Regions from separate parts of the Streptosporangium sp. NPDC020072 genome, predicted to be linked through region 1. Evidence: riboswitches for the same ligand, from Rfam matches in the RefSeq annotation. Region 1 holds a riboswitch; each other region holds the start of a gene.
The links. A riboswitch is a leader RNA that binds a small molecule or an ion and turns the genes downstream of it on or off. The one in region 1 is predicted to bind S-adenosylmethionine.

Region 2: another riboswitch for S-adenosylmethionine. It lies ahead of ABZ470_RS07955 (glutathione S-transferase C-terminal domain-containing protein); the one in region 1 lies ahead of ABZ470_RS10865 (aminotransferase class V-fold PLP-dependent enzyme).
Region 3: another riboswitch for S-adenosylmethionine. It lies ahead of thrC (threonine synthase); the one in region 1 lies ahead of ABZ470_RS10865 (aminotransferase class V-fold PLP-dependent enzyme).

What each region holds. Positions count from the first base shown of each region.
Region 1 is NZ_JBEYAB010000004.1:267,863-272,064, reverse strand. It holds gene ABZ470_RS10875 (cytochrome P450) at 1-1,124, opposite strand, end outside; gene ABZ470_RS10870 (TerC family protein) at 1,134-1,868, opposite strand; SAM riboswitch class IV at 2,063-2,178, shown strand; gene ABZ470_RS10865 (aminotransferase class V-fold PLP-dependent enzyme) at 2,275-3,531, shown strand; gene ABZ470_RS10860 (NADH-quinone oxidoreductase subunit D) at 3,550-4,202, shown strand, end outside.
Region 2 is NZ_JBEYAB010000003.1:334,838-339,039, reverse strand. It holds gene ABZ470_RS07965 (nitric oxide synthase oxygenase) at 108-1,217, shown strand; gene ABZ470_RS07960 (DUF402 domain-containing protein) at 1,226-1,738, opposite strand; SAM riboswitch class IV at 1,791-1,903, shown strand; gene ABZ470_RS07955 (glutathione S-transferase C-terminal domain-containing protein) at 1,940-2,881, shown strand; gene ABZ470_RS07950 (FAD/NAD(P)-binding protein) at 2,910-4,202, shown strand, end outside.
Region 3 is NZ_JBEYAB010000021.1:24,131-28,332, reverse strand. It holds gene ABZ470_RS37670 (cold-shock protein) at 144-344, opposite strand; gene ABZ470_RS37665 (MoaD/ThiS family protein) at 735-1,010, opposite strand; gene thrC (threonine synthase) at 1,032-2,294, opposite strand; SAM riboswitch class I at 2,309-2,451, opposite strand; gene ABZ470_RS37655 (RNA polymerase sigma factor) at 2,565-3,125, opposite strand; gene ABZ470_RS37650 (trehalose-6-phosphate synthase) at 3,231-4,202, shown strand, end outside.

The DNA.
Region 1 (4,202 bases):
TCCATTCGGGGAGCCAGGCGCAGCAGGGCGCCGAACGACTCGGCCAGCTCGATCCTGGCCAGCGGGGCGCCCAGACAGAAGTGGATGCCCGCGCCGAAGGAGATATGCGGGTTCTCCGCACGGCCGAGGTCGAGGCGGTCGGGGTCGGCGAACACCTCGGGGTCCCGGTTGGCCGAGCCGAACAGCAGCGCCACCTCCGCGCCACGCGGGATGTCCACCCCGCCGACCGAGATGTCCTCAAGGACCCAGCGCTCGAACATCTGCAGCGGGGTGTCCCAGCGCATCAGCTCCTCGATCGCCGTGGGCAGCAGGCCGTGGTCGGCGCGCAGTCGTTCCAGCTCTGCCGGGTTGCGGAACAGCGACCACCAGCCGATTCCGGTGACGTTGACGGTCGCCTCGTGACCCGCGTTGAGCAGCAGCACACAGGTGCCGACCAGCTCCTCCTCGGTCAGGGTGTCACCGCCGTCGGCGACCAGGGCCAGGGCGCTGATCAGGTCGTCGCCGGGGTTCGCCCGGCGGGCGCGGGCCAGCTCCGACAGGTAGCCGGAGAACTCCTCCGCCGCCCGTACGGCGGTGCGCTGCGTCTCGGGCGACGGGTTGAGCTCGTACATCCCGCAGATGTCGGCCGACCAGGGCCGCAGCAGGTGCCGGTCCGCCTCGGGGACGCCGAGCATCTCGGCGATCACGGTCACCGGGAGCGGTTCGGCGACCTCCGCGATGAGGTCGCCGCCGCCACGTGCCACGAAGTCCTCGACCAGCCCGGTGGCGATCGAGGCGACCTTGGGCCGCAGCGCCTCGACCATCCGCGGGGTGAACGCCCGGGAGACCAGGCGGCGCAGGCGGGTGTGGACGGGCGGCTCGACGTCGAGCATCCCGGCCCTGACCACCCGCCAGAACGGGTCGAGGAAGGGCGGCTCCTCCGGTCTGCCGAACTCGGCGTGCGTGGCCACGTGCAGGTAGGACCGGCCGAGTCTCCGGTCGCGCAGCAACGCGTTGACGTCGGCGTGCCGGGCGACCAGCCACTGGCCGGTCGGCTCGAAGAAGGTGACCGGCCGCTGTCTCAGCTCGGCGTAGGCGTCATAGGGGTAGGCGACGAATTCCGGACTCCATGGGTCAAAACGCACAAACCCATGCTAGGGCTCCGGAGTCTTCTCGACGGCCCGGGAACGACGGCGGGCCCGGATGTTGAGCAGCTCGACCACCAGCGAGAACGCCATCGCGAAGTAGATGTAGCCCTTGGAGATGTGCTGTCCGAAACCCTCCGCGAGCAGCACGACGCCGATCAGCACCAGGAACGACAGCGCCAGCATCTTGATCGTCGGGTGCTTGTCCACGAAACGGCTGATCGGCCCCGAGGCGAAGAGCATCACCACGACCGCGACGATGACCGCGATGACCATGATGGCCAGCTCGTCGACCATGCCGACCGCGGTGATCACCGAGTCGAGGGAGAAGACGATGTCCAGCACCATGATCTGCAGGATCACCATGCCGAAGGAGGCCGCCGCCTTCCGGCCGCCGGAGTGGTCCTCGCCGTTCTCGGTGTGGCCGTGGATCTCGTGAACGCTCTTGACCAGCAGGAACAGCCCGCCGAGGATCAGGATCAGGTCGCGTCCTGATATCTCGTGCCCGAAGATCTCAAAGAGCGGGGCGGTGAGCCGTACCACCCAGGACAGGGCGAGCAGCAGCGCCAGGCGGCTGACCAGGGCGGCGAGCAGGCCCAGCCTGCGGGCGTTGTCACGCTGTTCCGGCGGGAGCTTCCCCGCCAGGATCGAGATGAAGATGATGTTGTCGATGCCCAGCACGATCTCCAGAGCGATCAGCGTGAGCAGACCTATCCAGCTCGCCGGGTCGGCCACCCAGTCCATCGGGTCCTCCAGTTTCGGTGGGGAGAGCGCCGCCCGCGCGCGGCGCGTGACCTGACGGGCGTTCACGGTCACAGCTCCAGACGATCGGACAGAACCGGAAGTTCCTCAGGATCACCGCCGAAACTCCAGCCCTCCGGACCCCTTCCCGCAGACTTGCCAAGCACCGCCTCTGTGTGGGTATAGTCCGGTTCGTAGGTCATGAGTGCCAGCGACAAGCCCCGGCTAGCTGGCCGGCAACCCTCGCGTCCGCGGCGGGGTGCCCCGGGTGAGGACCTGGTCCGGCACGAGGTGTGCCGGGCAAGCGCGGGCTCCAGCACCAAGGCCATGGCTTGGGGTCCGATGACCTCCAAGGAGCTTTGGCGTGTCCACACTGACGATCTTCACCTCCGCCGCCGCCGCCGAGACCGTGACCGTCCCGGCGACCCGTGTCCCCGACGACCGGCCGATCCCCGCGGTCCTCGGCGCCGACCTTGAGGTGCCCGTCAAGGGCGGCAGGCTGGTGCCGTACGCCAACCTCGACTACGCCGCCAGCGCCCCCTGTCTTGAGCCGGTGAGCGCCGCCGTCGCCGCCGCGCTCCCGGCCTACTCCAGCGTCCACCGCGGCGCCGGATACGCCTCCCAGCTGACCACCGCCCGCTACGAGCAGGCCAGGCACACCGTGCGGGCCTTCGTCGGGGCCCGTCCCGACGACGCGGTGATCTTCACGAGGAACACCACCGACGCCACCAACCTGCTGGCCCGCAGCCTGCCCGCCGGGACCACCGTGGTGGTCTTCGAGACCGAGCACCACGCCTCGCTCCTGCCCTGGGCCGACGTCGTACGGCTGCCCGCCCCGGCCTTCCCCGGTGAGGCCGTCCGCGCCGCCGACGACGCGCTGGCCGCGATCGACGGCCCCAAGCTGCTGGTCGTCACCGCCGCCTCCAACGTGACCGGCGAGCTGTGGCCGATCGCCGCGCTGGCCCACATCGCCCACCGCCACGGCGCCCGCGTCCTGGTCGACGCCGCCCAGCTCGTCCCGCACCGCCGCCTCAACCTGACCGCGCTCGACCTGGACTACGTGGTCTTCTCCGGTCACAAGCTCTACGCCCCGTTCGGCACCGGCGCGCTGATCGGCCGCTCCGACTGGCTCTCGGTCGCCGAGCCGTACCTCCGGGGCGGCGGGGCCGTCAGGGCCGTCGAGGACGAGACGACCGACTGGCACGACGACCCCGAGGCCCGTCACGAGGCGGGCACGCCGAACGTGCTGGGCGCCATCGCGCTGGCCGCCGCCTGCGACGCGCTGAGCGCGACCGGCTGGGACGTGCTGGTGCGCGAGGAGGAGCGTCTGCTGGCCCGCCTGCGCGCCGGTCTGGCCGGGATCGAGGGTGTGCACGAGCTGTCCCTGTGGGGCCCCGACCACGCCCGCGTCGGCATCGTCTCCTTCGTCGTGGACGGCTTCACCGCCCGTGAGGTGGCCGAGACGCTGTCCGGCGAGTACGGCATCGGCGTGCGGGACGGCAAGTTCTGCGCCCACCCCTTCGTCAGGCACCTGCTCGGCGCCAAGGACGGCGGCTGCGACGACGTCACCGCCTCCGCGGTGCGCGCGTCCATCGGCGTCGGCAGCACCACCGAGCACGTCGACCGTCTCGTCGAGGCCCTGCGGGATCTCGTCACGCGCCGCTGACGTGACAGCATGGGGCCTATGACTGAGCCCCGGGAAGTGAACGTGGGGATCGGGGCCGGAGCCGACGCCGTCGCGGGAGCGGCGGCGGCCGGCAAGGAGCTGGCCACCGAGGACATGGTCCTGAACATCGGCCCGCAGCACCCCTCGACCCACGGCGTGCTACGGCTGCGCCTGACGCTGGACGGCGAACGGATCAGCGCCGCCGAGCCGATCGTCGGCTACATGCACCGGGGCGCGGAGAAACTGTTCGAGGTCAGGGACTACCGGCAGATCATCGTGCTGGCCAACCGGCACGACTGGCTGTCGGCGTTCGCCAACGAGCTGGGCGTCGTGCTCGCGGTCGAGCGGATGCTCGGCATGGAGGTCCCCGTCAGGGCCGTGTGGGCGCGCACCCTGATGGCCGAGCTGAACCGGGTGCTCAGCCACCTGATGTTCCTCGGCTCCTACCCCCTCGAACTGGGCGCGATCACCCCCGTCTTCTACGCCTTCCGTGAGCGCGAGACCCTCCAGGCCGTGATGGAGGAGATCTCCGGCGGCCGGATGCACTACATGTTCAACCGGGTCGGCGGTCTCAAGGAGGACCTGCCGTACGGCTGGCTCGACCGGGTGACCCTGGCCGTCGCCGACGTACGGCGCCGCCTGCCCGACATCGAGGCCCTGATCAGCGGGAA
Region 2 (4,202 bases), on a different contig from region 1:
AGACGCCGGCGAGGGAACAGGGAGCACGCGCGCAGGGCTATGCGGGGGCCCACCGGGACGACGGGAGGGCGCCGTGGCAGCCGCCTTCCCAACCGGTGGCCCCGCCGGTGGACGTGACGGCCGCCGAGGAGTTCCTGACGCTGTTCCACGAGGAGAACCCGGACGCGGGCCCTGTGAAGCCCAGGCTGCGCGAGGTGCGCGCCGAGATCGCCGCGACGGGGACCTACACCCACACGCCGAAGGAACTCGTCTTCGGCGCCCGGGTGGCCTGGCGCAACAGCGACAGGTGTATCGGGCGGTTGTACTGGAAGTCGCTGCGGGTACGCGACCGGCGCCGGGTGAACACGGTCGAGGGGGTCGCCGTCGAGTGCGTCGACCATCTCCGTGAGGCCGTCTCGGACGGCCGGATCCGGCCGATGATCACGATCTTCGCCCAGGACCGGCCGGGGGCGCCGGGGCCGAGGATCTGGAACGAGCAGCTCATCCGTTACGCGGGGTACGCGATGGACGACGGTTCGGTCGTCGGTGATCCGCGCAACGCCGGGTTCACCACGATGGCCCGTAAACTCGGCTGGCCGGGCGGCCGGGGCACGCCCTTCGACGTGCTTCCCCTGGCGGTCTCGATGGGCGACGGGCCGCCTGTGCTGTCCACGATCCCCGGGGACGCGGTGCTAGAGGTGCCGCTGTCCCACCCGGCCTATCCGTGGTTCGAGCGGCTGGGGCTGCGCTGGCACGCCGTACCAGTGATCTCGAACATGTGCCTGGAGATCGGCGGGGTCTGCTACCGGGCCGCGCCGTTCAACGGCTGGTACATGGGGACCGAGATCGGGGCGCGCAATCTCGCGGACCCCGACCGCTACAACCTGGTGCCCCTGGTCGCCGCGCGGCTCGGCCTGGACACCCGTAACGAGCGTTCGCTGTGGCGCGACCACGCGCTGGTCGAACTGAACGTGGCGGTCCTGTACTCCTTCGACAGGGCGGGGGTCACCATGACCGACCACCACGCCGAGTCCAGGCGCTTCCTGACGCACGTGGCGCGGGAGGAGAGCGCGGGCAGGACCTGCCCGGCCGACTGGAGCTGGATCGTCCCGCCCATCTCGGGGGCCGCGACCCCGGTCTTCCACCGGTACTACGACCAGGAGCGGCTCTCGCCGAACTTCGTCACCCACCCCGACTCCAGGGAGCGGTCGGCGGGCCGGTGGAGCCCGGGGCGGTGACGTCCTTCTCAGCGGTTCCCGGAGACCAGGGAGAGCCAGTGCGGAGGTGAGGCGAAGGGGGCCGTCCTGGCGGTGACGGCCTCCATCAGCGCGGCGGCCGAGGCGCGGGCGCCCTCCACGATCTCCCTGGGGTAGGCGTAGCGGACCTGGTGCTCCTCGAACTCGTCCTCGTCGTCCAGGAGCACCCGGCCGTCCTTGCGCATGCGGATCACGTCGAGGTCGAGGTCGACCATGGTCACCTCGTCGCCGTCCCAGCGCGGCACAGTCGAGACGTCACAGTAGATCTCGGCCTTGTACGGCGCCGCGTTGAAGGTGGCCGTCCACCAGGCGTCACGGGGGAAGAGGATCACGAACGGCTCGTCCCAGACGACGGGCGGCTCCTGCCCCCGCCTGCCGCTGCTGCCGGGCGGGCAGCCGACCCACACGCCGTGTTCGTCCTCGCCGAGGAGCAGGGCCGGGTGGTTCCAGTGCAGCGAGCCGTCGTACTTGCGGTAGACCACGCGGACGATCTCATGAGACATCCCCCGACTTTAAGGGTTGACAGAGATCTATGTATTTCCTACCGTCTAACTAGGTTAAGAGTGTCAGTGCAAAGCCCCGGCTCGCTGACCGGCAACCCTCGCACCGCGGCGGGGTGCCCCCGGGGAGGACCGGGTGGCACGGTCGGCGTGCCGCAAGCGCGGACCCGCACGGGTCACCGAGGCATGCCCTGGGAGTGTCACATGTCCGAGATCACACTCAACTACGCCAGCCCAGTGGACCTGGACACCCACGGCCGCTACCGGCCCGGTGGCAGGCCCGGCCCCCGCTACCCCTTCCAGGGACGGATCACCGACGACGGCACCGGGGAGTTCCCCGCCGAGGCCGGGCGCTACCACCTCTACGTCGCGGCGGTCTGCCCCTACGCGCAGCGTACGGCGATCGTGCGTTCCCTCAAAGGGCTGCAGGACGTCGTCTCGCTGTCCTACGTGGACGACGAGCGGGACGGCAGGGGGTGGGCGTTCCGCGAGCGGCGCGGCGCCGACCCGGTCAACGGCTTCGCGACCCTCAGGCAGGCCTACGAGGCGACCGAACCCGGATTCGACGGACACGTCTCCGTGCCGGTGCTGTGGGACCGGCACAGGGGGCGCATCGTCAGCAACAACTTCCCGGACATCACCATCGACCTGGGCACACGCTTCGGCGGCGACCCCGAGGCCGACCTCTACCCCGAGGAATTGCGGACCGAGATCGACGCGCTCAACGCGCGCATCTACGAGTACGCCAACACCGCCGCGGGCCGGGTCTCCGCCGCCACGACCGAACCGGAGTACCACCGGGCGAGGAAGGCCGTGATCGGCTTCCTCGACGAACTCGACGCCAGGCTCGCCGGCCGCAGGTTCCTGTTCGGCTCCGCCGTCACCGAGTCCGACGTACGGCTCTGGCCCACCCTGGTCAGGTTCGACGTGAGCGACAACCCGTCGGCCAGGATCAGCGAGCGCCCGCTGACCGCCTTCCCCAACCTGTGGGACTACGCCAGGGACCTCTACCAGCACCCCGCCTTCCGCGAGAACACCGACCTCACCGTGCTCGCCTCCCCCACGGGGGAGACCGACCCGTGGCGGGTGCCGGTCGAGCCCGCCACCCCCGACTGGGACCTGCCCCATCGAAGAGCAGCGCTGTGACGGACCGTACGAGAGGGGAGTGGTCGGCGTGAGCGCCTCCATCGCGATCGTCGGCGCCGGGCCGACCGGCACCTGCCTGGTCGAGCGGATCTGCGCCAACGCCGCCGAACTGCTCAGCTGGCCGTCGCTCGACGTCCACGTGATCGACCCCTACCCGCCGGGCGGCGGCAGGGTCTGGCGCGAGCGGCAACCCGACCTGCTCTGGATGAACTCCGCCGCCGCCGACGTGACGCTCTTCACCGACGAGTCCGTCCGGTGCGTCGGCCCGATCCGCCCCGGCCCCTCGCTGGCCGAGTGGCTCGGCTGCGACCCCGGACGCTTCGTCCCCCGGCCCGTGCAGAACGCCTACCTCACCCACGCCTTCCGGCGAGCCGTGGACACCGCCCCCCGCGGTGTCCGGGTGCACGTGCACCGGACCCGGGCACTCGACCTGACCGACGTCCCGGGAGGCCAGGCCGTACTGCTTGAGGACGGGACGACCCTTGAGGTGGGCGCCGTGATCCTCGCGCAGGGACACGGCGACGTCACCCCGGCGGCGGAGGAACGCGGGCTGACGGCCCTGGCAAGGGAGAGCGGCCTGCGCTACCTGCCGACCGGCTACACCGCGGACCTCGACCTCGGCCTGGACCGGCTGCCCGCCGGTGAACCGGTGATCGTGCGCGGCCTGGGACTGGCCTTCGTCGACCTGATGGTGCTGCTCACCTCGGGAAGGGGCGGCCGGTTCGTCAGGGAACACGACGGGGAGCTCGTCTACCTGCCCAGCGGGCGGGAACCGCTGCTGCACGTGGGGTCACGGCGCGGTGTGCCGTACCACGCCAAGACCGCCTACCGCTTCCAGGGGCTCCGGCCGCCCGCGCCGCGCTTCCTGACGGCGGGGGCGCTGGGGGAGGGGCCGTGGAACTTCCGGCGGGACGTGTGGCCCCTGGCCGCCAAGGAACTCGCCTTCGCCTACTACCACGAACTCCTCAACAGCCATCCGAAACGGGTCAGGACCGGTTGGCCGGAGTTCGCCGAACGGTTCGCCGCAGAGGAATGGCGCAGCCCCGGGATGCGGCTGCTGATCCGCAAGGCCGTACCCCGGCACGCCGACCGGCTCGACCTGGACCGGCTCGACCGGCCGCTGGAGCGGATCCGCTTCGGCGACCAGGCGGGACTGCGGCGGTGGATGGACGGCTACATGGCCGCCGACCTGCAACGACGCTCCGACTCCGCGTACAGTGCCGACCACGCCCTGATCCTCGGATTACTGTCCGTCAACGGCGTCCTCGCCGAACGGGGAATCTCCGACCGGTGGTTCGAGGGCTTCTTCAGCTACGTCGCC
Region 3 (4,202 bases), on a different contig from region 1:
TTTGACCTGAGTGTCAGCTTAGGCGAAGGCCCGGCCCGCCGATGGGAGCGACGAGCCGGGCCGACATGCCGAGGGCGATCCGCGCGAACTGCGCTGCCGCGGGATGCGCCAGCGGGTTCCCGACGAGCTGACGGAGGACGAGATCAGACCGTCCGGACCGATTCCGCCTGAGGTCCCTTCTGTCCCTGCGTGATCTCGAACTCGACCCTCTGGCCCTGTTCGAGCGCACGGTAGCCATCCATCATGATCGCGGAGTAATGGACGAAAACATCCTTACCACCGTCTACCGCGATGAAGCCGTAGCCCTTGTCCGCGTTGAACCATTTGACGGTGCCTTGCGCCACTTCCGACTCCTCTTACTGGGCTTGAGGACGTCGCCCATTCCTCTCGCGAGGTCCTCAATCTCCGAGGCGGAGACATCGCCTACGTCGATCGCCCTCGACCATACCTGTGAGAGCCCGTGGGGCAACAGAGTCAACCAGCAAACTACCGCTTTACGGACGCATTCAACACGCCAACATAGTTTTGCTATCACTACTAGTTAGTTAAATATTACATTATGTCTTCGCACAAAAATGTGAGCTTGCATCACAAAAGACGACACCCGCACGCGGCCAGGCCGGTGCGGGTGTCGTGAGGGTGTTCCGGGGGCGCCGTTCCATGACAGTGGACGACACCGGGACCCGGGAGGCCGTCCAGGGCCCGCCCAGGGCCCCGCGCGGCCTCCGCCGGGATCAGCCTCCGGCGACCGCCGGAATGATGGAGACCTGAACGCCGGACGGCGTCACCGTGTCGAGGTTGTCGGCGAAACGGACATCCTCATCACCGACATAGACGTTCACAAAACGGCGAATCTTGCCCGTTTCATCGAGAATACGGGCACCGATCCCGGGGAAGTCGGCGTCGAGCTTCTGCAGAACCTCACGCAGGGTCCCGCCCTCGCCGTTCACCTCGGCCGCGCCGCCGGTGTACGTACGGAGAATCGTCGGAATCCGTACAGAAACACTCATAATTCAGTACCTTTCAGAGCTCTAGGCGACGACAGCGCGGAACGCGTCGAGTGAGGGCCGGATGACAGCGGTGGGACGTGCCTGGTCAGCGACCACGTCAAGGGTCTTCAGGCCGTCACCTGTGTTGAGGACCACGGTCTCCGCGTCGGGGTCGAGCCGACCCGACTCGACCAGCTTGCGCAGCACCCCGACGGTGACACCGCCCGCCGTCTCGGCGAAGATGCCCTCCGTCCTGGCGAGCAGGCGGATGGCGTCCACGATCTCGGGGTCGGTGACGTCCTCGACCCCACCGCCGGTGCGCCTGGCGATGTCGAGCACGTAGGGCCCGTCAGCCGGGTTGCCGATGGCCAGCGACTTGGCGATCGTGTCGGGCTTGACGGGGCGGATCACGTCGTGGCCCGCCTTGTAGGCCGCGGAGACCGGGGAGCACCCCTCGGCCTGGGCGCCGAAGATCTTGTACGGCGTGTCCTCGACGAGACCGAGGGCGATCAGCTCCTTGAACGCCTTGTCGATCTTCGTGAGCTGGGAGCCGGAGGCGACCGGGATGACGATCTGGTCGGGGATCCGCCAGCCGAGCTGCTCGGCGATCTCGTAGGCCAGGGTCTTGGAGCCCTCGGCGTAGTAGGGCCTGAGGTTGACGTTGACGAAGCCCCACTTGTCGCCGAGCTCGTCACCGATGAGCTCGGAGCAGAAGCGGTTGACGTCGTCGTAGGTGCCGTCGATGCCGATCAGCTTGCCGCCGTACACGGAGGCCATGACGATCTTGCCCTGTTCGAGGTCGGCGGGGATGAACACGCAGGCGTCGAGCCCGGTCCTGGCGGCGGCGGAGGTCACCGCGCCCGCCAGGTTGCCGGTCGAGGAGCAGGACAGGGTGTGGAAGCCGAAGTTCCTGGCCGCCTCGACGGCGATGGCGACCACGCGGTCCTTGAAGGAGTGCGTGGGGTTGCCCGAGTCGTCCTTCACGTGCAGCGAGCGCAGGCCCAGCTCACGCGCCAGGTTGTCGGCCTTGACGAGCCTGGTCCAGCCGGGCTCGGTGTTGGGCTTGGAGGCGACGTCCGCCGGGACGGGCAGGAGGGAGCGGTAGCGCCAGATGTTGGCCGGCCCCTGCGAGATCTGTTCCCGGGTGACGTTCCCGAAGTCGTAGGCGATCTCAAGGGGCCCGAAACACTCGATACAGGCGAAGCTGGGACCGAGGTCGTAGCGGGCACCACACTCACGACAGGAGAGAGCGACGGCGGGACCGAAGTCAAGAGCGGTGGTGGTTGCGGTGTTCGCGAGCGCCATGAAGCGAGGCCTTTCCCTCATCTTCGTCTGCGACCACCCTGGTCACAGACCGGAATTGGCACCTGTCCCGGTCGACCCCTCGCCAGATCGCGAGTCTTGAACCGGGAGGGTTGCCGGGGCTTCGCAGGGCCGGTCCCTCCACCCCTCTGGATGAGCAATGTTCAGTTGTGGACCTGACATGCAGGTCTCAAGCACTCTACCTCGCCTTGTGCCCCTCCTGACCAGTTGTCTCACCAAACGAGATGAAGTGTGTCATTAACCGGACAAACCTCAGAAGCCGTAGGCGTCGCCGAGCGCTCCCTGGACGTACTTGCGGGCCTGGTGGATGCGCGACTTGGCGGTGCCGAGGGGGATGCCGAGCTGCTCGGCGACCTCGTTGTAGTCGAGCTGGCAGATGTCGCGCAGCACCAGCGCCTGGGCCAGGTCGGGCTTGTCCGCCTCAAGGGCCTCCATCGCGTCGAGCAGGTCGAGGCGGGAGCCCGCGATCACACTCACCCTGGCGACGTCGGGCTTGTTGTGCAGCGGCAACTCCTCCGAGCTCTGCTCGGCGGAACGCCGTTTGAGCGAGCGGTAGGTGGTGCGCGCGCAGTTGGCGGTCACGATGTGCAGCCACGTGCTGAACCGCGCCCGCCCCTCGAACCTGGCGATGTTGCGGGCCACGGCGAGCAGGGTGTCCTGACAGGCCTCCTCGGCGTCCTGCCGGTAGGGGAGGATCCGCCCGCAGTGCCGTAGCACCTCGGGCTCGATCCGCTTCAGCAGTTCGCCCAGTGCCCGGTGGTCGCCTCCGGCGGCCGCACGGGCAAGTTCCTCGGTCGTCTCGTCCAGCGCCATCACGGGTTCCCATCAACGGTCACGGTCGCTCGACATCCTATGGTCGCCGGTTATCGTTTGGTTAACCTTCGGGACAAGCCACGTCCTCCCGGGCGAGGAGGTCAGATGAGTGGGATTTTGGTGGCCTCGAACCGCGGCCCGGTCTCCTTCACCATGTCGGAGGGCGGCGCGCTGAGCATGCGCAGGGGCGGCGGCGGCCTGGTCTCCGGCCTGTCCGAGGTGTCCAAGGAGCTCGACGTCCTGTGGGTCTGCGCCGCCCTGTCCGACGGCGACCGCGGTGCCGTACGGCTCGCTCCCGGGGGGCGGCTCGACCAGGCGGGATACGAGACCGGGGCGCTGCGGATGCTCGACATCCCCCCGGCGACCTTCCAGCGGGCCTACAACGCGGTCGCCAACTCGACCCTGTGGTTCGTCCACCACCTGCTCTACGACACCCCGAACAGGCCGCACTTCGACGCCAGGTTCGGCAGGGAGTGGGAGTCCTACCAGGCCTACAACGAGGCGTTCGCGATGGCGCTGGCCGAGGAGGCCTCGCACGGCGCCAAGGTCATGGTGCAGGACTACCACCTGGCCCTGGTCCCGGCGATGCTCAGGAGCGAACGGCCCGACCTGCGCGTCTCCCACTTCTCCCACACGCCCTGGGCCCCTCCCGAGTACTTCGGCCTGCTGCCCGACGAGGTCGCCGCCGAGTTGCTTGAGGGCATCCTGGGCGCCGACCAGGCGGGTTTCCTGACCGACCGCTGGGCCGGGGCCTTCATGGACTGCTGCGAGAGCGTCCTGGACGCGCGGGTCGAGCGCGCGGGCCGTACGGTGACCCACGCGGGCCGGACCACCCGGATCGGCGTGCACGGCCTGGGCGTGGACGGCCGGGCGCTGTGGGAACGCGCCCGCGAGCCCGACGTCGAGTCCCACATGGCCGCCCTGCGCGAGCTGGTCGGCGACCGCAGGCTGATCGTGCGCATCGACAGGACCGAGCTGTCGAAGAACATCGTCAGGGGCCTGATCGCCTACCGGGAGTTCCTCGCGGCGCACCCCGAGTGGCACGGCAGGGTCGTGCACCTGGCCTTCGCCTACCCC